Regions from separate parts of the Pontibacillus sp. ABV4_188 genome, predicted to be linked through region 1. Evidence: predicted binding sites of a transcription regulator. Region 1 holds the regulator's gene; the other holds the start of a gene.
What was found. The regulator CtsR, encoded in region 1, represses protease genes until heat stress. The targets are predictions, from matches to a motif close to ATGGTCAATAAAGGTCAAACA.
Positions count from the first base shown of each region.

Region 2: a site for CtsR is predicted at 7,855-7,875, ahead of clpP (ATP-dependent Clp endopeptidase proteolytic subunit ClpP). Genes of this name have one in related genera too.

Region 1 covers NZ_CM149975.1:104,541-120,037, reverse strand. Annotated here, with positions in the region: T-box leader at 1-12, opposite strand, end outside; gene gltX (glutamate--tRNA ligase) at 56-1,525, opposite strand; gene ACYX4O_RS00605 (bifunctional 2-C-methyl-D-erythritol 4-phosphate cytidylyltransferase/2-C-methyl-D-erythritol 2,4-cyclodiphosphate synthase) at 1,623-2,816, opposite strand; gene ACYX4O_RS00600 (PIN/TRAM domain-containing protein) at 2,919-4,031, opposite strand; gene disA (DNA integrity scanning diadenylate cyclase DisA) at 4,193-5,266, opposite strand; gene radA (DNA repair protein RadA) at 5,267-6,649, opposite strand; gene clpC (ATP-dependent protease ATP-binding subunit ClpC) at 6,929-9,364, opposite strand; gene ACYX4O_RS00580 (protein arginine kinase) at 9,386-10,450, opposite strand; gene ACYX4O_RS00575 (UvrB/UvrC motif-containing protein) at 10,450-11,004, opposite strand; gene ACYX4O_RS00570 (CtsR family transcriptional regulator) at 11,021-11,485, opposite strand; gene ACYX4O_RS00565 (MgtC/SapB family protein) at 11,641-12,330, opposite strand; rRNA gene rrf (5S ribosomal RNA) at 12,535-12,650, opposite strand; rRNA gene ACYX4O_RS00555 (23S ribosomal RNA) at 12,720-15,497, opposite strand, start outside.
Region 2 covers NZ_CM149975.1:3,356,431-3,371,927, forward strand. Annotated here, with positions in the region: gene gpmI (2,3-bisphosphoglycerate-independent phosphoglycerate mutase) at 1-562, opposite strand, end outside; gene tpiA (triose-phosphate isomerase) at 555-1,316, opposite strand; gene ACYX4O_RS17170 (phosphoglycerate kinase) at 1,333-2,517, opposite strand; gene gap (type I glyceraldehyde-3-phosphate dehydrogenase) at 2,798-3,805, opposite strand; gene ACYX4O_RS17180 (sugar-binding transcriptional regulator) at 3,847-4,875, opposite strand; gene ACYX4O_RS17185 (glutaredoxin family protein) at 5,025-5,273, opposite strand; gene rpoN (RNA polymerase factor sigma-54) at 5,280-6,554, opposite strand; gene ACYX4O_RS17195 (hypothetical protein) at 6,714-6,860, opposite strand; tRNA gene ACYX4O_RS17200 (tRNA-Arg) at 7,125-7,200, opposite strand; gene ACYX4O_RS17205 (hypothetical protein) at 7,320-7,730, shown strand; gene clpP (ATP-dependent Clp endopeptidase proteolytic subunit ClpP) at 7,943-8,530, shown strand; gene ACYX4O_RS17215 (UPF0715 family protein) at 8,576-8,962, opposite strand; gene ACYX4O_RS17220 (ABC transporter permease) at 9,385-10,161, opposite strand; gene ACYX4O_RS17225 (ABC transporter ATP-binding protein) at 10,158-11,111, opposite strand; gene ACYX4O_RS17230 (HPr family phosphocarrier protein) at 11,322-11,576, opposite strand; gene whiA (DNA-binding protein WhiA) at 11,730-12,674, opposite strand; gene ACYX4O_RS17240 (gluconeogenesis factor YvcK family protein) at 12,718-13,674, opposite strand; gene rapZ (RNase adapter RapZ) at 13,678-14,562, opposite strand; gene ACYX4O_RS17250 (NUDIX domain-containing protein) at 14,581-15,045, opposite strand; gene trxB (thioredoxin-disulfide reductase) at 15,368-15,497, opposite strand, start outside.

The sequences.
Region 1 (15,497 bases):
CAACGTTCTAGGTTATTAATGCTAATATATTATATTTCTCGGAAAATGTGAACTTCTATGCTTGAAGCTGCTCTACAGCATTTTTTAAGCGTTTTTGAACCGTCTCTTTTCCAAGCAAATGGATGGCGTTCGGTAATTCAGGCCCATGAGTCTGACCAGTTGTCGCCACACGTATTGGCATGAAAAGCTTCTTCCCTTTATGCCCTGTTTCTTTTTGAACAGCTTTAACCGCTTTTTTAATGGCATCTGGCTCAAAAGCTTCTAATTCATCAAGTTTGGCACTATAAGTCTCAAGCACTTCTGGTACTTGCTCTTCTTTTAAGACAGCCATAGCTTCTTCGTCATAGTCAATTTCCTCTTTGAAGAATAGTTCAGTCAGCTCCACAATCTCAGCTGCATAGTTTAGTTGTTCTTGATATAAGGAAATTAGCTCGCGTGCCCATGCACGTTGATCTTCACTCATATCTTCAGAAAGTCGTCCCGCTTCCACAAGGTGAGGAAGTGCAAGGTCTACAATACGATCTAAACTTGATGCTTTAACATATTGGTTGTTAATCCACTTTAACTTCTGAGGATCAAATACTGCTGGTGAAGATGATAAACGTGAAGGGTCAAAGATTTCTATAAGTTGTTCAGCGGTAAAGATTTCTTCCTCCCCTACCGGAGACCAACCAAGCAATGTAATGAAATTGAATAAGGCTTCAGGTAGATAGCCCAATTTCTCATACTGACCAATAAACTGAAGAATATGCTCATCGCGTTTACTTAACTTCTTGCGTTGTTCATTTAAGATTAAAGCCATATGACCAAAGCGAGGTGCTTCCCAACCAAGAGCATCATAAACCATCATTTGTTTTGGCGTATTGGAAATATGCTCTTCTCCACGTAGGACATCTGTAATCTTCATAAGATAATCGTCAACTGCTACTGCGAAATTATACGTTGGCGTGCCATTTTTCTTCGCAATAACCCAATCTCCAAAGTCATTTGATTCAAACGTAATCTCTCCACGAACAAGGTCATTGAACTTATACGTAACCCCTTCTGGAACTCTAATACGAATACTAGGCTGACGGCCTTCAGCTTCAAATTGTTTGATCTGCTCTTCTGTAAGGTCACGATGTGCACCTGAATACTTCGGTACCTCGCCTCGAGCACGCTGAGCTTCACGCTCTGCTTCTAATTCTTCTTCTGTCACATAACATTTATATGCAAGATTCTTGTCCAATAGTTCATCAATGTACTGCTGGTACAGGTCTAAACGTTCCATTTGACGATAAGGACCGTAGTCTCCACCGACATCAACGCTCTCATCCCAATCGATTCCCAGCCATTTTAAGAATTCCATCTGGCTCTGTTCTCCACCAGCAACGTTACGCTTCTCATCCGTATCCTCAATACGAATAATAAATTTACCGCCATGGTGACGTGCATATAAATAATTGAAAAGTGCTGTACGCGCATTTCCGATATGTAAATGACCTGTCGGACTAGGCGCATAACGCACGCGAATTTCATTTGTCATGAATAATTCCCCTTCTTTCTAGCGAATGATAGTCTACTTTCATTTTATCATCTCAAGCACGTGCTTGATAAACGAATTTTGTTATTTACCTTGCTCATTATAGCGATTTTGAGCGTGTAAGTAAAACCGTGGCTTGTGCTGCTACTCCTTCTTTACGACCAGGAAAACCGAGTTTTTCCGTAGTTGTGGCTTTAACGTTAATTTGTGACGTTTCTGCCTCTAGTATGCGCGCAATATTGGTTTGCATGGCTGTTGTATGAGGTGACATCTTTGGTGCTTGTGCGATGATGGTACAATCTATATTCCCTAGTTCATACCCTTTTTCTTTTACAATCCCCCATACATGTTCAAGCAGCTTCACAGAGTCGGCATCCTTAAACTCAGGATCTGTATCCGGAAAGTGCTTTCCAATATCACCTTCTCCAATAGCTCCTAAACAAGCATCTGCCACCGTATGTAATAAAACATCGGCATCAGAATGACCGAGCAGACCTTTTTCATAAGGGATCTCAACTCCCCCAATGATACAAGGTCTACCTTCTACTAACTGGTGAACATCAAATCCTTGCCCTACACGAAACATTTCCTTTTCCTCCTTCGCTTCTATCCCAGCAGTACGCTTATTTATAATCGTTTCAGCTTTTTCTATATCTTCAGGCGTTGTAAGCTTAATATTATCATAACTTCCTTGTACTACTTCGACGTTCTGCCCAAGCCTTTCAACCAAAGAAGCATCATCTGTCCCAAGGTAATGTTCTTCTTTTGCCTGCTCATGAGCTGAAAGAATTAATTCATAACGAAAAGCTTGCGGTGTTTGAGCCGCATAAAGCTCATCTCGTTTCAACGTTTTAAGGCTTCCCGATTGATATTGTTTAATCGTATCCGTTACTGGTACAGCCAAAAGAGCCGCACCATGGTCCCCGGCCTCATTTACCAGCTCCCGTATTGATTCCCTCTTAACAAAAGGTCTCGCTCCATCATGGATCAGAACGATAGAGTCTCCATTTATAGCCTGAAGACCAGCGTACACACTATCTTGGCGTTCTTCGCCTCCATCAATAAGCGTAACCTGATTTAAATAGCCATACCTTTCTAATAAACGTTCTATCTGCGTCCGTTCGTTTGGGTTAATGACTACAATACGTTGTTCGCATGAAAGATCTTGCGTAAAAGCTTCAATTGTATGAATGAGAAGCGGTTTTCCGTGTATGGATAAAAACTGTTTATTCTGCCCAACCTTCATCCGCTTCCCCTGGCCAGCAGCTAGTATTATAACTTGATACGAACTCATAGATCCCATCCTAAATGTGTAATAATAAATGCTTTAAACAAAACAAAAGCGATAACAGTACTGTTATCACTTTTGAGAAACTCTATTTCGTTTATACTCTACTTACAAGGCTTTTTCAAGTAGTTTAGGCTTGGCAAAAATCATTCGACCAGCAGAGGTCTGAAGTACACTTGTAACAAGAACTTCAATCGTACGTCCAATATAATCTTTACCTTCTTCTACAACGATCATCGTTCCGTCATCGAGGTAAGCCACACCCTGATTCTGTTCTTTTCCGTCTTTAATAACCTGAACCGTAAGTTCTTCACCAGGTAACACTACTGGCTTAACGGCATTAGCTAAATCATTTATATTCAGGACTTGAACATTTTGAAACTCGCAAACTTTATTTAAGTTAAAGTCATTGGTAACCACTATACCATTAATGAGTTTCGCTAATTTCACGAGCTTACTATCCACTTCTTGAACATCTTCAAAATCACCTTCGTAGATTTCCACATTAACTGGAAGTTCCTTTTGCATTCGGTTAAGAACATCCAAGCCTCTACGGCCTCTATTCCGCTTCAGAACATCTGAAGAATCTGCAATATGCTGCAATTCTTCTAAAACGAACTGCGGAATTAAAATCGTCCCCTCAAGAAAATGAGTTTGGCAAATATCAGCGATTCGGCCATCAATAATAACACTTGTGTCTAAGATCTTTGTCTTAGGAGCAAGATCTGACTCCTCATCATCCTGATCCGTTGATTTCTTACGATCTTTTTCTTTTTCCTTTTTGTTCGCTAATGAAAGGAGATTATTGAATTCATCTCGTCGTTTAAAACCTACTTGGAAGCCTAAATAACCTAAAATAACCGTTAGGAAGATCGGCAACACCTGCGACACTACTAATATAGGGTTATCCTGAAGAGGGATATTAACCAAAAATGCTACGATTAACCCTACAATAAGACCTAAACTCCCAAACAACAGATCTGCCACAGGAACTTTAACAAGCGTTTCTTCTACCCACATAAAGAAATTGACGATATAATCGACAAACCAAAATGTTAATAAATATAATATTATGGCTCCTAACACCATCCCGATGTACTCATTGGCCATCCAGGATTCTTGCGGCACATCTGACAGACCAACAATCAGGTCCGGTATAAACAAAAATCCTATAGTACCACCTGCGATAACAATAAATAATTGGACCACTCTCTTAAGCACCACGGTCACCTCCTAACATGCAGTATTACCAAGTTTTCTAAAAAATATAATAAAAGAATAAAATCCGTCTATATAGTCGAAACCGTATCACACCTTACAAATATAGTCAATTGATGAACGTTATATCATAGCAGACATCAATAAATGTGTCAATTGTGTGACTAAATATGGCGGTCTATAAACAATTGCTCTTGGATGCGGTTTAACCCCTCTTTGATCTTACCAGCCCTGACCTCACCAATACCATCTACTTTCACAAGTTCCTTCGCAGAAGCCTTAACGACATCGTTTAATGTTCCAAACTCTTCCACCATGGATTCAACAATTAAGAAAGGTAAACGAGGTATTTTATCCAGGATTCTATATCCCCTAGGAGTCACCGGATCATCTACTTTTGTAGAAGAAGGATATCCGAGCAGTTTCAAGACCTTTGCATCTTCCATTAGTTCTGTATTGCTAACTTCTTGTAGTTTCTTCAATATATAATGGGGTTCATAATCTCCATACTTACTATAATCCTTCAACAACAGACGCGCTTCATTCTCAATATTAGATACTAGCTCTGTTAGCTGTAACTGTATCAAACGTCCTTCAGTACCTAGTTCATTTACATACCCTAGAATTTCGTTTTTTATGCGTAAAACCATCTCTATGCGATGGATCACTTGCAATACCTCTGAAAAGGTCACCATTTCTTCAAATTCTAAAGCCCCTAAGTTTGTAACACCTTGATCCAGTACGTTTTTGTATTTCTCCAACGTTTGCATAGCTTGATTGGCCTTTGTAAGAATAACTCCTATATCTTTTAAGGAGTACTTTAAATTGCTTTTATAAAGCGTAATAACATTTCGCCTTTGAGAAATAGCAATGACAAGTTCACCAGTTTGTTTAGCAACTCGCTCTGCAGTTCTATGTCGCATTCCTGTTTCTGTTGAAGAGATTGACGGGTCAGGAATTAACTGCGCATTAGCAAAAAGTATTTCAGAAGCTTTCTCATTTAAGATAAGGGCTCCATCCATTTTCGCCAGTTCGTACAAATGTGCAGGCGTAAACGATGACTGAATATGAAAGCCACCATCTACAAGTTGTTGCACTTTATCATTATAGCCTAGAACAATAAGTCCCCCTGTGTTGGCGCGAAGAACATTATCTATACCTTCACGTAAAGGCGTACCTGGGGCTACAAATTTTAATATGTCTCCTATCATGGATTCTCTTCCTTCAACCCATTCCATCTAAGCGCCTCCCAACGTGGCTTTTAAAGCTTCTTGAACTGAGTTAACTCCAATAATCTCGATGTCGTCAGGGAGGGTCCAACCGCTTAAATTTTTCTTAGGAACAATTGCACGTTTGAACCCTAATTTAGCCGCTTCCTGTACACGTTGTTCTATACGGGCAACACGGCGAATCTCTCCTGTAAGCCCCACTTCTCCAACTAATACATCGTCAGGCTTAGAAGGACGATCTTGAAAACTTGAGGCAATACTTACAGCCACTGCAAGGTCAATAGCTGGTTCATCAAGCTTTACTCCACCTGCTACTTTCACATATGCATCCTGGTTCTGTAAGAGCAAACCTACACGCTTCTCTAAAACAGCCATTAGTAGAGGTACACGGTTATGATCTAAACCAGTAGCCATCCTCCTTGGATTCCCATAACTCGTAGGAGATATAAGTGACTGAATCTCAACCAATACAGGGCGCGTCCCCTCCATAGAAGCAACAACGGTAGACCCTGCTGCCCCTTGAGACCTCTCTTCTAGAAAGATTTCTGAGGGGTTGGCTACTTCTCTTAGTCCTTCTTCCTTCATCTCGAAAATGCCCATCTCATGTGTACTACCAAATCGGTTCTTCACGCTGCGTAGAATCCGAAAAGTGTGGTGACGCTCCCCTTCAAAATAAAGTACAGCGTCTACCATGTGTTCGAGCAATCTTGGACCTGCAATCGATCCTTCTTTCGTGACGTGTCCAACAATGAAGATTGGAATCCCTTTGTTCTTAGCTATGCGCATTAGCTCACTTGTACATTCACGAACTTGCGACACACTGCCAGGTGCAGAATTTACTTCTTCTTTATATATAGTTTGTATGGAATCAATAACAACAAAGGAAGGTTGAATCTGATCAATATGATGAGCCACATCCATCATATTCGTTTCTGCTAGAACATAAAGATCATCAGACAATACACCTAAACGGTCTGCTCTTAATTTCGTCTGTCTTGTCGATTCCTCTCCTGATATATAAAGGACGCTTACATCCTTTGTATGAGCAAGTTGAGAAGACACCTGTAGCAACAAGGTCGATTTCCCTATTCCGGGGTCACCGCCAATTAAGACAAGAGAACCTGGTACAATGCCACCACCTAAGACCCGATTCACTTCTGGCATACCTGTTTTTATTCGAGGTTCTTCCTTAGTTTCGATTGCTGTTATTTTTTCTGGTTTCTTGCTAGTTTGTGCATCACTTGTTACAAATGTATGCCTTCCAGTAGATTTCGATGCCACTCGTTCCTCAACAAGTGTATTCCATTGATGACAACTAGGACATTTCCCCATCCACTTAGCGGTTTCATACCCACATTCTTGACACACAAACTTCGACTTCTGTTTTGCCAAAAAGATCTCTCCCTTATTCCAAAGAAGAGTATAGTAACTCTTCTTATTATCTCATACGTTTTATTCATTTATCAGTTACAATGTTTTTACAATACCATTACGTATTTTACCTCATACCCTTACGTATATAGATTATTCTTCTCTCATTTGCTTCTGCTTTATCCATTTAAATCAACCCTCACCTTTTTGAGACAAGCTCAAAACCCTATACTAAAAAAATCGGAAGGCTCTCACCTTCCGATTTTAAATGATTATTTATTCATGATCTATCGTTTTGAATTACGATTGTGTTGAAACAGTAAATTCACCGTTATGATCGACATCGATCACAACATTCTGGCCCATCGCAATATTCTCTCTTAATAGCTCTTCTGATAGAAGATCTTCAACGTTCTTCTGAAGAGAGCGGCGTAATGGACGAGCACCATATTCAGGATCGAATCCTTCATCCGCAATTTTATCAAGAGCTTTATCTGTAAGGGTAAAGTCAACTTCTAATTCAGTAAGACGTTTCTGTAACTGATTAACCATTAAAGTGACAATTTCCTTCATGTGTTTCTTCTCTAGAGAATGGAAGACAATGATTTCATCAATACGGTTCAAGAACTCAGGTCTGAAAGCACGTTTCATTTCTTCCATCACTTTAGATTTCATATCTTTATAATCTTGACTTGCATCTCCCATTGTAAAACCAGCATATTTGTTCGTCTTCAGTTCAGTAGCCCCAACGTTTGAAGTCATAATGATAACTGTATTACGGAAGTCTACTGTGCGGCCTTTAGAGTCCGTTAACCGCCCGTCTTCAAGGACTTGTAAAAGAGTGTTGAAAACATCTGGGTGAGCTTTTTCAATCTCATCTAACAGAATAACAGAATAAGGCTTTTGGCGAACTTTTTCTGTTAATTGTCCTCCTTCTTCATACCCAACATATCCAGGAGGTGAACCAACCAGACGAGAAGTAGAGTGTTTCTCCATATATTCAGACATGTCGATTCGAATCATAGCATCTTCTTCACCAAACATAGATTCAGCTACTGCTCGAGCTAATTCTGTTTTACCAACACCAGTTGGTCCTAAGAAGATAAATGAGCCAATTGGACGTTTTGGATCTTTCAATCCTGCGCGAGCACGTCGAATGGCTTTAGAAATAGATTTCACAGCTTCAGACTGCCCAATAACACGGTTATGCAAGACATCTTCCATGTTTAATAGACGCTCACTCTCGTCTTTAGCAAGCTTAGAAACAGGGACTCCGGTCCAAATAGACACAACAGAGGCAATATCCTCTACTGTTACTTCAGAGTTTTCTTGTCCTTGTTTTTCTTTCCATTCATCCTTAGTCTTATCTAATTCTTCTCGCAATTTCTGTTCATTATCTCGTAATGAAGCGGCTTTCTCGAACTCTTGACTTTGTACAGCTGCGTCTTTTTCTTTACGAACTTCTTCTAATTTTTGTTCAAGTTCTTTCAGGTTTGGTGGAGCTGTATAAGAACGTAAACGGACTTTCGAAGCTGCTTCATCAATAAGGTCAATCGCTTTATCTGGTAAGAAACGATCTTGAATATAACGATCTGAAAACTTAACAGCTGCCTTAATTGCTTCGTCAGTGATGGTCACACGGTGGTGAGCTTCATAGCGATCACGAAGTCCTTCAAGGATTTGCTCAGATTCTTCTAGATTCGGTTCATCAACTTGAATTGGTTGGAAGCGACGCTCTAGCGCAGCATCTTTTTCAATATACTTACGGTACTCTTCTAAAGTTGTGGCACCGATACACTGTAAGTCACCTCGAGCTAGAGATGGTTTCAAGATGTTAGACGCGTCGATCGCACCTTCTGCACCACCAGCTCCAATTAGTGTATGAAGTTCATCAATAAACAGAATAATATTGCCTGCTTGGCGAATCTCTTCCATGACTTTCTTCAGACGATCTTCAAATTCACCACGGTATTTTGTACCTGCTACTACTGTACCCATATCGAGTGTCATAACTCGCTTATCACGTAAGATTTCCGGAACCTCATTGTTAATGATTTGCTGTGCTAATCCCTCTGCAATCGCAGTTTTACCTACACCTGGTTCACCAATAAGAACGGGATTATTCTTTGTGCGTCGACTCAGTACTTGAATGACACGCTCAATTTCTTTGCCACGTCCAATTACCGGATCAATATTCCCTTCTTTCGCTACGGTTGTTAAGTCACGCGCAAGGGAATCAAGGGTTGGGGTATTAGCGCTAGCAGACTGGCGGCTACCACCTTGACCATTAGAGGTAGATTCATTGCTTCCAAGCAACTGCAGAACTTGCTGGCGTGCTTTGTTAAGACTAACGCCCAAGTTGTTTAGTACACGTGCAGCAACGCCTTCCCCTTCTCTAATGAGACCGAGTAGAATATGTTCTGTACCTACATATGAATGACCTAATTTACGTGCTTCATCCATTGATAATTCAATAACCTTTTTAGCCCGAGGAGTATAGTGAATCGTTTGCGATACCTTATCTCCTGTTCCAATTAACTGTTCCACTTCTTCTTGGATCTTATCGGCTGCAAGACCTAATGCACCTAGTGCTTTAGCTGCAATTCCTTCGCCTTCTCGAACTAAACCAAGTAGAATATGTTCTGTTCCAATATTATTATGACCAAGTCGTACGGCTTCTTCTTGAGCTAGTGCTAATACTTTCTGTGCTCTTTCAGTAAAACGCCCAAACATCATCGGGCACCCCTCCTAGTCTAATTATATTTCTAAGTTTAGTCTTTCCCGAATCAAGGCTGCTCTCCGAACATCCCTTTCATCAGGAGATAAATTTTGCTGTGCATACTGTTGTAAAAATCCAGGCTGAGTTAAGATCATTAATTCATTCAGGATGGTTTTAGATAAGCTGTTAATATACCCTAGGTCTATTCCTAATCGCACATCAGAGAGGCATTTAGCTGCTTCTTTAGACTCTATAACGCGACTGTTAGCCAATACTCCATATGAACGAAAGATCTTATCTTCTAATTGTATGCCGTTCTGTTGAATAATTTGTTGGCGAGCATTTCTTTCTTGCTCAATTAATTGTTCAACCACACTTTTTAGGTCATCTACTATATCTCTCTCAGATTTACCTAATGTAATCTGATTGGAGATTTGAAAGATGTTACCTATTGCTTCGCTACCTTCACCGTAAATTCCTCTAACCACTAAACCTAATTGATTGATAGCTGGAATTAACCGACTCATTTGTTGAGTAATCGTTAGCGCGGGTAGATGCATCATAACGGAAGCCCTTAACCCTGTGCCTACATTTGTAGGACAACTAGTTAGATAGCCACGTTTTTCGTCAAATGCAAAGTTAATCTTTTCTTCTAGCCAGTCATCGAAATCAGATGCTTGCTCTAAAGCCTTCTCTAACTGAAATCCCGGGAAATAGAGCTGTACACGGATATGATCTTCTTCATTAACCATGACAGATACCTGCTCGTTTTGAGATATTAATGCTGCCCCATTCTTAGCGTGGTCAGATAAGTGAGGACTAATTAAGTGTTTCTCTACCAACACTCTCTTCTCAGTAGGATTCAGTTTACTCATATGAATAAATTCAAAGTCTTTATATGGACCAAAAGAATAATCCTCATATTCCTCTTTAAAGAATTCAACCACTTGTTCTAATTCTTCCTGATCAGCAAGTATCGGGAATGGGATATGGTCGAAGTTTCTGGCTAACCGAATCCGACTACTCAATACGATATCACTATCAGGTCCTTCTTCTTTCAACCAAGGACTAATGGCTTCATTCATAAACTGCTCGAGAGACACTACTGATCACCCTCCCCTTGTTCTGAATCCAACTGTCTTTCAAGGGTGCGAATTTGATCTCGAACCTTAGCGGCTTCTTCAAATTCTTCTTGGTGAATTAAAGCTTGCAGTTCAGAACGCTTTTGTTCCATTTCTCTTTGTACATGCAACTGTCCACCTTTTCGTTTTGGAACTTTGCCACTGTGGATGGTGTTACCACTGTGAACCCTCCTAAATATAGGGTTTAATCTCTCATCAAAGGTCTTATAACACTTGGCACAACCAAACTTACCAACACGCTTAAATTCATCGTAAGTCAAACCACAATGATCACACTTTAATGTTTGAGGCTCTCTGTGTGAGGCTGAATGTGATTTTGAATCAGATAATTGAAAAGAATCAAAGTTAAATAATCCAGATAACAGGTTATGCAAAGAAAGTGAGTCTTGCTCTTGTGACATATAACCCAAGTCATAAGCACATTTCTCACAAACATAAACTTCTGTTTTATGTCCATTTACCACTTGGGTAAAATGCAAAGATGCAGGACGCTCATGGCACTCTTGACACTCCATTTTCCGTCCCCTCCTTTTAATCTTTGTACTTAACGATCGATATCATAGAAGATAGTATCCTAGATCTAAGTTCATCACGAAGAGTAATCGGAACGGCTAACACTTCTTTTGAAATAGCACTTACCATCAGTCTAGCCTCACGTTCAGAAATTAATTCCTCTTCTAACAAACGTTCTATAACATCAATGGCTCCTTGTTGAGTGACACGTGGTTGAATAAGTAAAATTAGTTCGTTTAGCAATTTCATTTTATCGTGGTGCTGTACGCGACTTATTCGGATATAACCGCCACCACCACGTTTACTCTCTACTATATAACCTTTTTCCACTGTAAAGCGTGTTTTAATCACGTAATTAATCTGCGAGGGAACACATTGAAATGATTCAGCTATTTCACTACGCTTAATCTCGATAACATTGTGATTACTATTCTCAATTATTTTTTTCAAATGTGCTTCAATGATATCGGATATATTCCGCATAGCCCCCCTCCTCAATAATCTTTTTTGACTTTGACTATCTTTGACTATACTTACATTATACAAATTTAAATGTAGTTTGCAACTATAATGCACTATAAACATTCTTGCCAGATCAAGACAACTTTATGACTAACAAACTTCTACATTTTCTGAGTTTACTTACGCTGGTACACGCATTTCACATGTGGAACAGTAGAAAGGCGATCAAATAGCTCCATTTCGTTAATTTGAGCATTATGAGCGAGTTCAATTAGTATATTTCTTTGACCATTCATTTCATTTTCAATTTGAATATGATTTATATCCAGTTCAAAAGCCTCGAAAGCTTCCATCACCTTCGATATTTCTAACTCTTCGAACACAACAATCTGAATGTGATGTTTATGTTTCCGTTTGAAGATACGTTCTGTATTATTAAGTACAATTAAACTGATTAGTACCACGACAGTCGTAAGTATTGCAGGTCCATACATACCAGCTCCAATTACAAGCCCTAGCCCTGCTACTACCCAAATAGATGCAGCGGTGGTTAAGCCTCGAATCGTCACACCATGGACCATGATTGTACCTGCACCAAGAAAGCCAATACCACTAATAACATAGGAGGGAATACGAGCAGGATCAAAACGAATTCCATCATGTTTATTTAAGTAAGGATCAAAGCCATATAAAGAAAGTAACATCATCACGCATGCCCCCACACCCACTAGAATATGAGTCCGAAAGCCTGCTGAATGGTTTTTAATCTCTCTTTCAAACCCGATTAAACCACATAGTACAACAGCGGTTACGAGCCGAACTGTCATTAACAATAAGTAATCATTAAAGAAGGTCTCCATCGACATCAAATCCCTCCGTTGTTCTTATAACTAATATACGTAGATATGCTTCTAGGTTATGAGTAAACCACGGCTAAATTATATTTAGTCAAAAGGAGGATCTTTACCATTTACCCTTTTTCATACTAGATTAATCTAATATGAGACGAAGAATTTAATACAAATTAAACACAAAAAACCTCAAAGGATTATATCCTTTGAGGTAACGTTGCATGGCGGCGTCCTACTCTTGCGGGGGTGAAACCCCGACTACCATCGGCGCTGAAGAGCTTAACTTCTGTGTTCGGCATGGGAACAGGTGTGACCTCTTCGCCAAAACCGCCATACTATTGTTTTGTTGAAGGAGTACCTTCAAAACTAGGTAAGAATTAAGACATAACCATTTTTCACTTTAGTTAGATAAGCCCTCGATTTATTAGTATCGGTCAGCTGCACGTGTCACCACGCTTCCACCTCCGACCTATCAACCTTGTCGTCTACAAGGAATCTTACTCACTCGAAGTGATGGGAAATCTCATCTTGAAGTGGGCTTCATGCTTAGATGCTTTCAGCACTTATCCCTTCCGCACGTAGCTACCCAGCTGTGCTCCTGGCGGAACAACTGGTGCACCAGCGGTGCGTCCATCCCGGTCCTCTCGTACTAAGGACAGCTCTCCTCAAATTTCCAACGCCCACGACGGATAGGGACCGAACTGTCTCACGACGTTCTGAACCCAGCTCGCGTACCGCTTTAATGGGCGAACAGCCCAACCCTTGGGACCGACTACAGCCCCAGGATGCGATGAGCCGACATCGAGGTGCCAAACCTCCCCGTCGATGTGGACTCTTGGGGGAGATAAGCCTGTTATCCCCGGGGTAGCTTTTATCCGTTGAGCGACGGCCCTTCCATGCGGTACCGCCGGATCACTAAGCCCGACTTTCGTCCCTGCTCGACTTGTAGGTCTCGCAGTCAAGCTCCCTTGTGCCTTTGCACTCTGCGAATGATTTCCAACCATTCTGAGGGAACCTTTGGGCGCCTCCGTTACTTTTTGGGAGGCGACCGCCCCAGTCAAACTGCCCACCTGACACTGTCTCCGGACCGGATTACGGTCCTGGGTTAGAATGTCAATACAGCCAGGGTGGTATCCCACGGATGCCTCCACCGAAGCTAGCGCTCCGGTATCGACGGCTCCCACCTATCCTGTACAAGCTGTACCAACATTCAATATCAGGCTACAGTAAAGCTCCACGGGGTCTTTCCGTCCTGTCGCGGGTAATGCGCATCTTCACGCATAGTATAATTTCACCGGGTCTCTTGTTGAGACAGTGCCCAATTCGTTGCACCTTTCGTGCGGGTCGGAACTTACCCGACAAGGAATTTCGCTACCTTAGGACCGTTATAGTTACGGCCGCCGTTTACTGGGGCTTCGGTTCAAAGCTTCGCCTAAGCTAACTCATCCCCTTAACCTTCCAGCACCGGGCAGGTGTCAGCCCCTATACTTCACCTTTCGGTTTCGCAGAGACCTGTGTTTTTGCTAAACAGTCGATTGGGCCTTTTCACTGCGGCTCCTCCTATGAAGGAGCACCCCTTCTCCCGAAGTTACGGGGTCATTTTGCCGAGTTCCTTAACAAGAGTTCTCCCGATCACCTTAGGATACTCTCCTCGTCTACCTGTGTCGGTTTGCGGTACGGGCACCTCTTTCCTCATTAGAGGCTTTTCTTGGCAGTGTGAAATCAGGAACTTCGGTACTATAGTTCCCTCCCCATCACAGCTTGTGATTGATGCACGGATTTGCCTATGCATCTCACTCACTGCTTGGCCGCTCACATCCAGTGGAGCGGATTCCCTATCCTACTGCGTCCCCCCGTCATTCAAACGGAAAGGAGGTGGTACAGGAATATCAACCTGTTATCCATCGCCTACGCCTTTCGGCCTCGGCTTAGGTCCCGACTAACCCTGAGCGGACGAGCCTTCCTCAGGAAACCTTAGACTTACGGTGGAAGAGATTCTCACTCTTCTTTCGCTACTCATACCGGCATTCTCACTTCTAAGCGCTCCACCAGTCCTTACGGTCTGACTTCACTGCACTTAGAACGCTCTCCTACCATTGTTCGTAAGAACAATCCACAGCTTCGGTGTTATGTTTAGCCCCGGTACATTTTCGGCGCAGAGTCACTCGACCAGTGAGCTATTACGCACTCTTTAAATGATGGCTGCTTCTAAGCCAACATCCTGGTTGTCTGAGCAACTCCACATCCTTTTCCACTTAACATAAACTTAGGGACCTTAGCTGGTGGTCTGGGCTGTTCCCCTCTCGACTACGGACCTTATCACTCGCAGTCTGACTCCCAAGGATGAGTCGTTGGCATTCGGAGTTTGACTGAATTCGGTAACCCGATGAGGGCCCCTAGTCCAATCAGTGCTCTACCTCCAAGACTCTTACCTTGAGGCTAGCCCTAAAGCTATTTCGGAGAGAACCAGCTATCTCCGTGTTCGATTGGCATTTCACCGCTACCCACACCTCATCCCCGCACTTTTCAACGTGCGTGGGTTCGGGCCTCCAGCCAGTGTTACCTGGCCTTCACCCTGGACATGGGTAGATCACACGGTTTCGGGTCTACGACCACATACTATTTCGCCCTATTCAGACTCGCTTTCGCTGCGGCTCCGATTTTTCATCTTAACCTTGCATGGGATCGTAACTCGCCGGTCCATTCTACAAAAGGTACGCTGTCACCCATTAACGGGCTCCAACTACTTGTAGGCACACGGTTTCAGGTTCTATTTCACTCCCCTCCCGGGGTGCTTTTCACCTTTCCCTCACGGTACTGGTTCACTATCGGTCACTAGGGAGTATTTAGCCTTGGGAGATGGTCCTCCCGGATTCCGACGGAATTCCTCGTGTTCCGCCGTACTCAGGATCCACTCCGGAGGAAACAAGATTTTGACTACAGGGCCGTTACCTTCTTCGGCTGACCGTTCCAGATCATTCATCTATCTTGTTTCTTGATAACTCCAAAGGAGTGTCCTACAACCCCAGAGAGCAAGCTCTCTGGTTTGGGCTGATTCCGTTTCGCTCGCCGCTACTCAGGAAATCGCGTTTGCTTTCTCTTCCTTCGGGTACTGAGATGTTTCAGTTCCCCGAGTCTACCTTCCATAACCTATGTATTCAGTTAAGGATCCTACCCCATTA
Region 2 (15,497 bases), 830 kb from region 1:
AATAGCGGCCGGATAGAGTCGCGATCTCCCCGACACCTAGTTCATCCATTTTGTTCTGCAGGGCTTCAATATATTGTTTTGCAGATTTCTGGCCTACGTCACGTCCATCTAAGAATCCGTGCACATAGACTTTCTCTACTCCGCGGTTTTTCGCCATTTCAAGAAGGGCATATAAGTGCTCGATATGACTGTGAATTCCACCGTCAGACAGAAGTCCGAATAGGTGTAACGCTTTGTCATTTTCTTTAGCATGTTCCATAGCTTCGATGAAGCGCTCGTTCTCGAAGAAGTCGCCTTCACGAATGGACATATTTACACGAGTTAGGCTTTGGTAAACAACGCGACCTGCACCAATATTTAAGTGACCTACTTCAGAGTTCCCCATTTGACCTTCAGGAAGGCCAACCGCTTCACCTTTTGCTGTAAGCGTTGTATGTGGGTACTGTTCCCAAAGACGATCAAAGTTTGGTGTGTTCGCTTGTTTTACAGCGTTACCGTATTCCTCGTCACGCATGCCGTAACCATCTAAGATGATTAAAGCTGCTAGGTTTTGATTACTCATGTTTACCTGCCTCCACTAGAGATAAGAAAGAATCAGGTTGTAAGCTTGCGCCGCCTACTAGAGCACCATCAATATCAGACTGAGACATAAGCTCGTCAACGTTAGCTGGTTTTACGCTACCGCCGTATTGAATACGAATCGCTTCTGCTGGCTCACTGCCCGCAAATTCGTTAACGACTTTACGGATAGAAGCACACATTGCATTTGCATCTTCAGCTGTAGCTGTTTTACCAGTGCCGATCGCCCATATAGGCTCATAAGCAATGATGACATCTTTAACTTGTTCATTTGTTAGGTCTTTAAGAGCAGCTTTTACTTGTGTCTCTACTACAGATTCAGCTTCACCGTTTTCACGTTGCTCATCTGTTTCACCTACACAAACAATTGGTACTAGGTTGTGTTTGAATGCAGCGTGTGTCTTTTTGTTTACTGTTTCGTCTGTTTCAGCAAACATTTCACGACGCTCAGAGTGACCAAGAACAACGTACGTTACGCCAAGGTCTTTAAGCATTTCAGGGCTAACTTCGCCTGTGAATGCTCCATTACTTTCAAAGTGCATGTTCTGCGCACCAATTTTAAGATCTGTACCTTCTGCTTGTTGAACAAGAGTTGGAAGATAAGGGAAAGGTGCTACAACAACAGATTCAACTTGATCGTAAGAAGGTATTTGACCTTTTACATCGTCAACAAACTGTGTAGCCTCGCCCATTAGCTTGTTCATTTTCCAGTTACCTGCAATGACTTGTTTACGCATACTGTCACCTCACCTATTATTTATCGTTTAATGCTACTACGCCTGGAAGATCTTTACCTTCCATAAACTCTAATGATGCTCCGCCACCTGTAGAGATGTGGTCCATTTGATCTGCATAACCGAACTTCTCAACAGCAGCTGCAGAGTCACCGCCACCGATTACAGAATAACCTTCTGTTTGTCCAAGAGCTTCTGCAACGCCTTTTGTACCATTAGCGAATGTTTCAAGCTCGAAGACACCCATTGGGCCGTTCCAAATCACTAGCTTAGAGTTCTTCACGATATCAGAATATAGTTCAATCGTTTTTGGACCGATGTCCATTGCTTCCCAATCAGCTGGGATGCTATCGATAGTAACCACTTGTGTGTTTGCATCGTTAGAGAAGTCGTCGCCAACGATTACATCTTGTGGCATATAGAAATTAACGCCTTTTTCTTTCGCTTTTTCCATATATTGCTTAGCAAGATCGATCTTATCTTCTTCAAGAAGAGATTGACCAATTTCGTAGCCTTGTGCTTTCACGAAGGTGTAAGCAAGACCGCCGCCGATAATTAAATTATCAACTTTGTCAATCAGGTGATCGATAACGCCAATTTTGTCCTTAACTTTTGCACCACCGATAATAGCAGTGAAAGGACGCTCAGGGTCTTTTAACGCATTACCAAGGACACGTAGTTCTTTTTCCATTAAGAAGCCAGCTACTGCTGGAAGGTGTTGAGCAATCCCTTCAGTTGAAGCGTGCGCACGGTGAGCTGCACCGAAAGCATCATTCACATAAAGGTCTGCTAAATTAGCGAATTCCTTCGCAAGTTCTGCGTCGTTCTTTTCCTCACCCGGATAGAAACGAACATTTTCAAGAAGAAGTACATCGCTGTTTTCCATTTCAGAAATGGCTTTGTCCACTTCACTTCCGTAAGCTTCATCCGTTTTCGTAACGGTTTGACCAAGTAAGTCACTTAGACGTTTCGCTACTGGATCAAGGCGAAGTTCATCAACGGCTTCCCCTTTAGGACGACCAAGGTGGCTTGCTAAGATTACTTTTGCACCTTGCTCAATTAAATGTTGGATTGTTGGTAACGCTGCACGGATGCGCGTGTCGTCAGTTACTTCACCATCTTGCATAGGTACGTTGAAATCAACGCGGCAGAATACTTTCTGGCCTTTTACTTCTACATCTTGGATGGTTTTTTTCTCATTCACGTTCACGGGATGAGGACCTCCTTTAAATTTTTCCTTGGAATGTGTCTAGCTCCCCTGTATGTACGTTTCCTTATTTTTAAGAAGACAAACGTGTTACAAGGGTTTGATTGGAATTCATAAAAAGAGTCAAATGGTAATAAAGTGGTGGGCTTCCATTCTTTTCATGCTTCTATCAAACAAACATCGCAAAGGAGGAGGTTGCTCTCCTCCTGCTCTTTGCGATGGACACTCATAATTTATACGGTTAACAGGAGTTGTTTTCCTGCTTATTTACGAAAACTTAAAGTCCTTTTTTCGCAAGGTATACAGCTAAGTCTACACAACGGTGAGAATAGCCGCTCTCGTTATCGTACCAAGAAACAACTTTAACCATGTTATTCTCGATACTTAGAGTTGAAGCTGCATCAATTGTAGATGAAGCTGCGTTACCGTTGTAGTCGCTAGAAACTAGCTCTTCTTCACTGTAACCAAGAATACCTTTAAGTTCACCTTCAGCTGCTTCTTTAAGCGCTTGGTTTACTTCTTCTGCTGTAGCATCTGTGTCTAGCTCAGCTACAAGGTCAACTAGAGATACGTTAGGTGTAGGAACACGCATAGCCATACCAGTTAGTTTACCTTCCATTTCAGGCATTACTTTAGCAACTGCTTGTGCAGCACCTGTAGTTGTTGGGATGATGTTCTGTCCAGCTGCACGCGCGCGACGGTAGTCCTTGTGTGGAAGGTCAAGGATTTGTTGGTCGTTCGTGTAAGAGTGGATTGTAGTCATCATACCGCGCTTAAGACCGAATTTGTCGTTAAGAACTTTAGCGTATGGTGCTAAGCAGTTTGTCGTACAAGATGCGTTAGAGATTACGTGGTGGCTAGCTGGGTCGTAAGAATCTTCGTTAACACCCATAACTACTGTAAGGTCTTCGCCTTTAGCAGGTGCAGAGATGATAACTTTTTTCGCGCCAGCATCGATGTGTTTTTTAGCATCGTCACGCTGAGTGAAGCGACCAGTAGATTCGATTACGATATCTACACCAAGATCTCCCCAACCAAGGTTAGCAGGGTCACGTTCAGAAAGAACTGTGATCTCTTTACCACCGATTACAAGGTTAGATCCGTTAACTGTTACTTTTTCATCAAGTTGACCGTGTACAGAGTCATACTGAAGAAGGTGAGCAAGCATGTTAGCGTCCGTTAAGTCGTTAATCGCTACTACTTCTACCTCGTCGTTTTTAAGAGACGCGCGGAATACGTTACGTCCGATACGTCCGAAACCGTTAATACCAATTCTGATTGCCATGAAAAATTCCTCCTTAAGGTATATAGGTGTTTATTTTCTATCTAAAGGGAAGATCCCTTTATTAGCTCTTTTGCTGCACTCTCATCGGTAATGAGTACATTGGATTGCCCCAGGTTAAAATATGAAGAAATTGCCTTAGCTTTGGATTTTCCACCTGCGACAGCAATAACACAATTAGTATGTTGTAAATCTTCTAATTGAATTCCTACTGTTCGCACTTTGTGAACAATACTGCCTTCTTCATTAAAATAATAACCAAAAGCCTCCCCTACAGCCTTACCCTCTTGAATGGTGTCTATAACTTCTTGTGGAGTTTTTCGTCGTTCTGCCATTGTAGTGGCATCACCAATACCATGAACAACAACACCAGCTCCACGAATGATTTTTAGCACCTCTTTAATAGAAGGTTCTTCGATAATGGTCTGATAGGATTCTTCACTAAGCGGATCTGGTACATAGAGAAGTCGATACGTTCCATTTGCTTTCTTCGCCATTTCAGCGCAAATGGTGTTTGCTTGATTCTCCATTTGTTCGCCAAGTCCACCGCGGGCCGGGACAAATAAGCAGTTTCCTGCTTGTTCAAGTGGGGTCATCATTTCAGCCACAGCTGCAATGGTCCCTCCACCGGTTACAGCCACTGTGTCATCACTACGAAGGATTCCCTTCATATAGCGAACACAGGCCTTACCCATTTCTTGTTTCACCCATGAGAGTTCATCGCTATCCCCAGGTACGATGACTACGTGATCAAGTTGTAAACGTTGCTTCACTTGTTGCTCCAAATCTTTAAAACCTCTTAATTCATTCATAAAGGCCTCTAACTGAACGATTACATTCTTACCAGTATTCGTTACATGCATCCCTTTTGTCGTCACTTCAATTAATCCTTGTTCATGTAAAAGATCAATTTCTGTTCTAACGGTACGTTCTGCAATGTTCAAATGATCAGCAAGACTTCTACGACCAATGGGCTCCATTAGCTGAATCAATGTTAAGGTTTCATATCTTCGTTGCATAATTGATAGCAAATCGGGGAATAGTTTACTCTGTAAGTCAATTAATGCCCTCATGGAAAAGCTCCTTTGCTGTATGTAAGCTGCAGCGGGAGCTTTTTCGTCCCGCCTTGACGTATTCTGTCCCGCTCGGGCCAAAAAAATACCTCAACGGCTAGCTTACATTTATATTGTATCAGTCCCCATAACCCCTTGCAACAGACATACTAGCCCTTTTTCTTTTGTAAACGGTTACTTAAAGAAAAAAGATCGATTTTCCCATAATCGAACTCTTCGCCGTCCATTTCTACTACCGGGATCATGAGACCATATCGTTCAATTAACTCATCTTCTTCGTATATATCTTTTTCCCGAATAACAAACTCATAATCATATGAAAGCGTCTCAATCAATTCTTTAGCTTCTTGGCATAAAGGACAATCCTTCTTCGTATACAGTACAATTTCTGTTGCCATATGCAGCTACCCCCTTTTCCTTCTTTTCGTTGATGATGGTATGTATAGGGCTTCCCGATATTTTGCCACGGTTCTCCTTGAAATGTAAATACCAAATTGGTCATGCAATAACTGACTTAACTTTTGATCTGAGTAGGGCTTTTGCTTATTTTCAGTATGTATCGTTTCCTTTAACAAATGCTTGATTGCTTCAGCGGATGTTTCTTGACCATTCCTCGTTTTCAAGCCTTGTTGAAAGAAGTCTTTAAGGGGAATAATTCCTCTTGGAGATTGAACATACTTATGGCGCACTGCACGGCTTATGGTTGAGACGTGAACACCAGTCGCTGCAGCAACCTCTCTCATTCTGAGGGATTGTTTTTGGTGAGCGCCTTCTTCGAAAAAAGGCACTTGTCGTTTAACGATTTCTTCCATAATCGCTTTCATATTTTGTTTCCGTTGTTCGATTGCCATTTGGAGCCATATTGCGTGTTGGTACTTTTCCTCTAAATACGCGGATGCTTCTTGATGCTGATGAGACAAAGCATACATATCTTCATCCACGACAATCTTTGGTGTATTCCATGGAGAAAGCTTCACAATCCAGTCTCCATTCTTCTTAAACACTTCCGCATCCGGAACAATATAGTTCTCTTGCACAGACGAATACTGAATGCCAGGTCTTGGATGACACGTTTGAATTGTATCAATCGCAAGCTTTGCATCTTCTGATGTAATGTTGTATTCCTCTTGAATGGATTTAATATCTTGTTCAGCAACCCAATTTATATGATCATAAACAAGTTGTGTCATATACATAGGATGTTCTTCGCGCTTCAATTGAATAGCAATACACTCCTGCAAAGATCTCGCGCCAACACCAGCAGGATGTAGGGATTGAATATAGGATAACGCCTCTTGTGTTTCTGCTAACGATGCACCACAAACTTCACTCCATTCTTCAATCGTTGTATCCAAATAACCATGGTCATTTAAAGAATCAACTCCATACTGAACTAAATCACGTAGAGATGAAGGGATTCTACTCTCAACTAGCTGCTCTTGTAAATGGTCACGGAAGGACTTCTCTTTAGATGATTGATCGGATTGAGCCGCCTCAGCTTGCCCTCCCTTTGGAAGAGCCGAAGATACACTCAACTCTATAAGAGGATTAACTTCTGCTTGATCTTGAATAAAGCGAATCAAATCTTGCCCGTTGTAGGCCAACATCTCAATCGCTTGACTTAACCTCTGCGTCATCCTCCACGTTAACCGCTGCTCCTGACTTAACTGATGCTTCAACCAGACCCTCTCCTCAGAAAACGTTTACAAACTATTATAACAAACTTCATTTAATAGAAGGAAGTCAGGAAGAGGATATCCGTAAGAAACAATCTTACATAACCACACAAAAAAAGAGCTTAACATTGCTCAGCAACGTTAAGACTCTTTAAAACAAAACTATTTCTCTTCTTCCTTTTCATCTGGATCTTCTTCTAAATTATGTTTCGCTTCATCTTCAGCGATAATCTTCTTCCGTTTGCGATCTAACATATCTTCCTTCTGCTCAGGTGTTAAGTGACGTCCTTGATCAAATCGATTGAACATAATCTTTTCCACCTTCCTGTGTTGCTAGATTGGTTTACAGTAATCTATTTCCTTTAAAAGGAATAAACTAAACCTCGCAGTGAGGGAGGAGGCTCGACAGCTCGCCCGCGGAAAGCGAGTCGTTCCCCAGACACCCCTTCCCCCAACAAACTTAAGGCCCCACCTCCATCCAAGATCTCTCAGCTTCAAGTCCTCCCTATAAGGGGCTAACACTAAAGAAATTAAAAACGCCTTACCCAATTAGGGTAAGGCGTTTTATATGAGCGCGCTCGAGAGGATTCGAACCCCCGACAGACGTAGGACCGGAACCTACCGCTCTATCCTGCTGAGCTACGAGCGCATGCTAGTTATAATAAGGACAACTTCCATTATACGGTTCAACTTATTAGAATTCAAGACCCATTTCATTGAGTATGAGCACTCGTGCTTTTGGAAATGCTAGCTTCGAGGTGATGCTCTGTGACTATAGCTGTTGGCGTTTGGGTATGCTTAATCTTTTCATTCATTATTATTGGTGGGCTTGGACTGTTTCGAAATCCGATCCCAAGCTTACACCAAGATTCCAATGAACCCCCATCTCACTCACCAGGGCTTCGTAAGACCTATTATTCTCTTAGGTGTTACGGGTTCCTCCCTTACACACATGTAAAAGTTGGGCGGGTTAAGATCGATCTTGCTTTGTTAGATATTAAAGTAGCTATCCTTTTTTACAAGCCAGAAGATTTGTTGCACCCTGTGAAGAAGCGACGCTTAAAGAGAAAATCCAAATTTTTAATTCGAAATGGCTGGAATGTTTGGGAGGTAAGAGAGAAGGATTTGTCGAAGAATATTCATCAGGCAATCTGGCAAATTAGAGCACTTAGAAAATAACATTTTCAAAACGTTTAGCTTTCATGAAATGGGGAAAAATTGATTGTATGTGCAACCGGATCTTCATATACATATAAGGAAAGAAAGGTCTTCTACATAGTTAGTAAGAAAACATCAATCCTTTTGTTTGACCTTTTTTGACCTTGCGTGTATGATAAAATTAATTCGGTACTTACTTAGTGTTAGAACACGATTTAAAGGAGGAGAATTTCATGAATTTAATCCCTACAGTTATTGAACAAACAAACCGCGGTGAACGTGCGTATGACATTTATTCACGTCTTCTGAAAGACCGCATTATTATGCTTGGGAGCGCTATTGATGATAACGTAGCAAACTCAATCGTAGCACAAATGCTATTCCTTCAGGCAGAAGATCCAGAGAAGGATATCTCTTTATACATCAACTCTCCAGGTGGTTCCATTACAGCTGGTATGGCGATTTATGACACGATGCAGTTCATTAAGCCAAATGTAGCAACAATCTGTACAGGTATGGCAGCATCTATGGGTGCTTTCCTTCTAGCTGCTGGTGAGCCAGGCAAACGTTCTGCTCTTCCAAACAGTGAAGTTATGATTCACCAACCACTTGGCGGAACTCAAGGTCAAGCATCTGACATTGAAATCCACGCAAAACGCATCATCAAAATGCGCGAGAAACTAAACCAAATCCTTTCTGAGCGCACAGGTCAAGATCTATCTGTAATTGAACGCGACACGGACCGTGACAACTTCATGACAGCTCAAGAAGCAAAAGAATACGGCCTGATCGACAACGTTTTCGAACGTAGCCAGGGTTAATACAACTATTTAAAAACCGCTCTGATCAGAATCAGAGCGGTTTTTTTATGCAAAAACTTTAACTTTCGCAGAATCCCATAGCCAAATAAATAGTGCCGTACTTACAACATATACGTACCACGAAGGAGTAACAAATGGCGATTGATACTCATTCAACACAGGGTTCACCAAGAAGTGAATGATAAATGAGCCTCCCAAAAAAGCAACAAAGTATTTCAAGCTATAATTCCGATCCCCGATCTTCCTTTGCAAATAGATAAGAATAGGAAGTGCAAATATAAAATAAAGAGCAAAGAAAACAGCAAAGACTAAAAATATAGCAAAGATCAACCCTTTTGAAACATCAGCCATAAAACTGAGCTCAACGATCATATAAAAGAATGTCATCGACACCGCCGCAAGCGTAATAATCACCAGGTTCCGCTTATTCATCCAATCACCTCTTTGACTTCACTCACTCAATTTCCCCCTCAACACCAGATAAAAACACTCCTTTTCTTTCCTAATTCAAGCAAGAGGCATTTAGGTAAGGGGGTGTCCGTTACCTCATGAAGCCTGCCCTGATATTAAATGGTAGTACGGACTGCTAGAGTAGTGTAAGTGCCCCCTTTGCATGCTATACATGGCACGTTTCCGTCTCCTCCAATTCGGTAAAGGTGGGCCTGGAAATTGCGAGACTCCTGCGGGAGAGAGAGCTAGACGAGATCCCGCAGAGAGCGTAGCGAACGAGGAAGCTCGACAGCTCGCCCGCGGAAAGCGAGTGATTTACAGGCCCACCTTTCGCTCCATCAAAGCTGACGGAAACGTCACTCCATAAAGGTAAAAGCTGGCAACATAGCCAGCTTTTTTATTAATTAATAATGACCCAACAACCCTTTATTCATCGCCAAGCGTTCACAACTTCGATAAACGATGACGCCAACAATGGCGTAAAACACCCCATTCCCAACTAACCAGGAGTAATCGACCCACGTAAAGTCTCCAAGGGTATAGCCATGAATCATAACGTGCCGCATCATATCGACCCCTTTTACAAAAGGAGCAAAAACGAGGTAAGGGGCGACAGAGAGCGGGACAAATGCAAATGCCATAAGAATAAATTGCAAGATTTGCAAAAACGCATCGACTTGTTTAAAGATGACGGATATACCAGCAATAATAAAGCTAACGCCAATCATACTAATAATGGTCAGCAAGAGAATAGGGATAATGGCTCCTATGTTCAAATGCAACCACTCTCCTGTCGTTAGCATTGAAGAAAAAATAAGTACAATCATAATACCGAGATGAATGGCTACCATCCCAAATACACGAGCTAAAAGAATCCGCCATGCCGAAACAGGTGACATATACAACTGTTCCAACGTTCCTCGCATGGCTTCCATTGTAATGGCTCCCCCAGTCGATTGGAGCGTCATCATTGCAAAGTACCAAAATACATAGTTCACGATAATGTACTGCGTATTTGAAGAAGCTTCAGCCGGATCGCCAACTACTTGAATTCCAAAGAATAGAGCTAGAAAGATGATATAAAATGTAGCTAATAAGCTTAACGTATTGGGTAAGTAACGCTTCATTTCTATAAATTCTTTCTTAGTGTTCACTCGTAAGACTTGTAGAAAGGCACTCATGATACAGCCTCCTCTTTGACAAGTCTTCTGAAGACTTGCTCAAAATTTACTTGAGTACGATTAATTGTTTCAATTCCTGTTTGGTTAAGACTGAGTATATTCATTATTCGATAGATCGCTTCTTCATGTTCTAGGCTAACTTCTAAGGTGAGGTCTTGGAGATTAAAGATTGGGAACTGATGGTGGAGTTTGGTGAGTTGTTCTTCGGTGAGCGTTTCTTTTAATTGAATCTCATAGGCGCTTGTTTCAAATAACTTTAAGAGGTGCTGTACATTTTCATCCGCAATAACCCTTCCGCTATTTATAATGACTGTTCGTTTACAAAGGTCTTGCACAACGGCCATATCATGTGTACTAATGATAATCGTTTTTCCTTCTTGCTCTGCAATGTGCTTTAGCAATGAACGAACTTCGTAACTCGTTTCTACATCTAAGCCAAGAGTGGGCTCATCTAGTAGAATCACATCTGTATCCGCCATTAAGGCAACTGCTATAGCCAGCTTTTGCTGCATACCACGAGATAGATTATTGACAATCTCACTGCGCTTATCTTCTAAGCGAAAAAGCTCAAGGAGTTGGTCAATTCGCTTTTTGGATTCTTTTTTTCGCATACCACGATTACCTGAAAAATATTCAAGATTCTCTTCTACAGATAAACGCCAATACACATTTCGGTTTCCTTCTAATACCGCACTAATGTGACGTAAAGCCTTGTTGCGCTCTTTCACGCTGTCATACCCGTTAATTTTAATTGACCCTTGATCAGGAACGAGTAATCCACAAATACTTTTAATCGTAGTTGTTTTACCTGCTCCATTTGGTCCAAGCAGCCCTACAATTTCCCCCTTACGAACCGAGAAAGAAATATCATCCACAGCTATAAACTCTTCTTTGGATTTCCGTTTTTTATATCCTTTTCGAATACCTTCTACTTCAATGATCGTTTCCATATAATCCTCCCTTTTCCCTTATCTATAACCTATTATATAAGTAACATCCATTTCCTTCCTCCTCCTAAAGAAGATATTTGACTCAGTCTCAAGTCGGAACTACACTCCCAGAAACCATAGCTACATAAAAAAGCTCAAGAATCGATTCCGTATCGATTCTTGAGCTTTGTTGTTCATCTCTTCACAATCAAAACAAAAAATAAACACATCTTACTGACTAGTCACAAATTCAACAAGTTTATCAATAGCGTTGTCTTGATCTGTTCCTTCTGCCTGAAGTGTAATCGTTTCTCCTGGCCCAACAGCAACACTCATGAGACCCATGATGCTTTTAGCATTCACCCGTTTTCCTTCTTTCTCTAAAAAGATATCGGATGAAAAACGATTGGCTTCTTGAACGAATAAGGCAGCTGGCCTTGCTTGTAATCCGGTTGTTAATTCTACTTTCACAGACCGCTCGATCAATCCAATTCCCCTCTCTGTATCATCTATTCACCTATGATTTTATCAACCGCGAAAGCGCTATCACACATTTGTAAAAAAACGCTTCCGATAAGAAAGCGTCGAAATTTTAAGATTATTATATCATGAACCTTATAAAAAAGGAATGGATATCTATTATTTAACCGCAAGTTCTCCTTTACGAAGCTTATCAGCAAATTCATCAATTTTACGAAGCCGATGATTTACCCCAGATTTACTAATAGTAGGAGACATAAGCTCCCCAAGTTCTTTCAAGGTAACATCTTGATGCTCTACACGAAGGACGGCTAGTTCTTGTAATTTATCCGGCAAAGCTTCTAACCCAACTGTACTTTGAATAAGTTTAATATTCTCAACCTGACGGAAGGCAGCTCCAATTGTTTTATTCAGATTAGCCGTTTCACAATTTACAAGTCGATTTACAGAATTTCGCATATCACGCATAATGCGGACATCTTCAAACTTTAATAAAGCTTGGTGGCCTCCAATGATATTAAGAAATTCAGTAATCTTCTCCGCTTCTTTCAAATAGCAGATATACCCTTTTCTTCGTTCAATGGCTCTTGCGTGTAGATCAAACTGATTCATAAGTTCACATAGGGATTCATTGTGATCTTCATAAAAGGTGAAGATCTCCATGTGATAAGATGAAGTTTCTGGATTGTTTACAGATCCACCTGCTAAGAACGCACCTCGTAAATAGGCACGCATACAGCATGATTTCTGCTGATACTTCTTGGAAATCGTTCGTATTAGAGTAAAAGGTTCTTCTAGGATCTCTAAATCCTGCAGTAAGTCACGAACCTTTTCTTTCATTCGAACAATATAAACGTTGTTCTTCTTTAAACGCATTTTCTTACGAACCAATAGCTCCACTGGTAGTTGGTATAGATTTTTGACTAACGTATAAATTCGACGGGCAATCGCTGCATTTTCCGTTTGAACATCTAGAATATAGTTCCGATTGGAAAACGAGATGGAGCCATTCATACGGATTAATGCTGCTAATTCTGCTTCCATGCAACACGGTTCCACTTCAATTCCGGTCAATTCTTTTTTGGTTTCAGAAGCAAATGACAACCCTCTCACCTCCTCTTCACCTAGTCGTTATTAGAGAACATGCTTAATCAAGCATAGAATATAACAACTTGGCGACTTTTGTTGTATCGTGACGTAGTGACGTTTGATTTGGGTCAATAATGTCGCCTTCAATAACGTTTATGCCCATTTCACGTAATCGATCTTGGTCATTAATAACAGGTGATGCATGCTCAACTGCATACATTTTTCGAACCTCATCATCAATAATTTGATTATGGACAACAATCGAATGAAGGCATCCTTCTCCAATATGATCTTGAATGGCTTGAACGTGATCAGATGCAGTATAGTCTGTTGTTTCTCCATGTTGAGTCATGACGTTACACACATAGACAACTTCACCTTGTGTCTCACGTAAAGCGTCTCCGATTTGAGAAACAATCATATTGGGTAAGGTACTTGTATATAAACTGCCTGGAGCAATGACAACTAGGTCTGCTTCCTTTACAGCTTTCACAGCTTCAGGAAGAGGTTGAACTGGCTCAGGGCTTAGAAAGACTCGTTTGATCTTCTTTCCTGATGCAGGAATTTTGGATTCGCCTGAAACAACAGATCCATCCATCATTTCAGCATGAAGGAACATATTTTGGTTTGCAATAGGAAAAATATTTCCTTTTACATTTAAGACACGCGAAATTTCTTTAATACCATGAAAGAAATCACCAGTGATGGAATTCATAGCGGCTAAAAGTAAATTTCCCATGGAATGTCCGGATAACCCGTTGCCATTTTGAAACCGATGCTGGAAAAGATCCAACAGCATCGGCTCTGCATCAGATAATGCGGCAATAACATTTCGGATGTCACCTGGAGCCGGCATAGACAATTCCTCACGCAAACGGCCAGAACTTCCCCCATCATCAGCAACAGTAACAATAGCTGACAAGTCTATCGGGAAAGACTTTAAGCCTCGTAATAAAACCGGCATCCCTGTCCCTCCTCCAAGTACAACTACTCGAGGTAACGGTTTTTTAGGCATCGTCTATTTTCCCTTTCTTTTATCGACATCGCGATGGGTGACATGAGCAACATAATCGCGGGAAAAGTGATTTGCAATGTGTTCTGCGATAGCTACTGATCGGTGTTGTCCACCAGTACAACCAATCGCAATGACAAGCTGACTTTTTCCTTCCCGTTTATATTGAGGCAACATGTATCCTAACAAGTCGAATAGCTTTTCTAAAAATTGATTGGTTTCCGTCCATTTAAATACGTATTTTGATACTTCATCATCTAACCCTGTCAATGGGCGCATCTGTTCCACATAATGCGGGTTTGGTAAGAAGCGAACATCGAATACAAGGTCCGCATCAATGGGCAAACCATATTTAAAACCAAAAGAAACAACTTGCACGGAGAATACTTGTTGTGTTTTCTCAGCGTATGATTCCAAAATGCGCTCTCGAAGTTCACGAGGCTTCAATGTAGTCGTATCGATAATTTGTTGAGCACGACCGCGAAGTTCATCAAGCATAAGACGCTCTTGCTGAATTCCTTCCATTGGCAGCCCATCTGGGGCTAAAGGATGGGAGCGGCGTGTTTCCTTATAACGTGAAACTAGTGATTGATTTTCCGCATCAAGAAAAAGGATGTGTTCATTTAACCCGTCTTCTCTTGAAAGTCGGTCTAGCGCTTCAAAAAGCGTATCGAAGAATTCTCTACCTCGTAAATCCATAACAAGGGCGACTTTTTGTATATTATTCTTAGGGTCCTTCATTAATTCTAAGAACTTTGGAAGTAGCGCAGGTGGTAAATTATCCACACAGAAGAAGCCCAAATCTTCAAAGCTTTGAACTGCGACTGTTTTTCCGGCACCAGACATTCCTGTGATAATTACGAGTTGGGTTTCTTGTGTTTGATCTACCATGTTTCCATCTCTCCCTTTTTATGGATTCATCGGATCAAGCGTAACGTCTATTAACTTAAAATCAAGTGTATACGTAAAGGTGCCATATAAGATTGAGTTATTGTTTAATATATGTTGAAGGTAATATTGATCCCCTTCTGCCATAGGCTTTTGGAGAACTTCTGCAACAGGAACCCATTCCAGTTCTCCCTCAGGACTTTCAGACTTTAACGTGCCCGAATAATCTTCACTGTAGAAAGTGAACATCATCCATTCATGAGCTACCTCATCTCCGTCCTTCATAATAAAGGTAAATACACTACGAAGTTGCGGATCCTTTAGCGTTAACCCTGTTTCTTCTTTGTATTCTCGTGCTGCCGTTTCTTTAATATGCTCTCCCTGCTCCATTTTCCCACCAGGAACCACATACCAATCCCTGCGTGGCTTCTGAAGCATTAACACTTCATCGTTTTTTCGTAAAACTGTATTTGTAACTCGCTGCACATTACTCACCTCATTAAAAAAATGCGAGAGGCATTCTCCTTAATATTATACTATGGTTGTGTAAGTTATAAAAGCGCTAGAAACGTCTTGCTAAGACAAGAAATTATAATAAAGCAGACAACAACTTACATTTAGACAAAAAAAAGGGCACAGGCGAATTTGCCTGTGCCAAATATATTTATTAAAAGGGGGTCAATTAGTTAATTATATTATACCCCATAATTGTTTCATGCGTGTTACAGCACAATTAAAATGCTATTACGTTTCGTTACGGTTGGTAACAGGCATCTTTACAATTGCAGCTGAACCTTGCATGCAACGCTTATGCTTCGCCAATTTCCTCTAACAAGTTCTCGATGTAGTGTTGAGCTGATTGAGCTGCAATACTACCATCACCTGTAGCGGTTACGATTTGACGAAGTTCCTTTTCACGAATATCTCCGGCTGCGAAG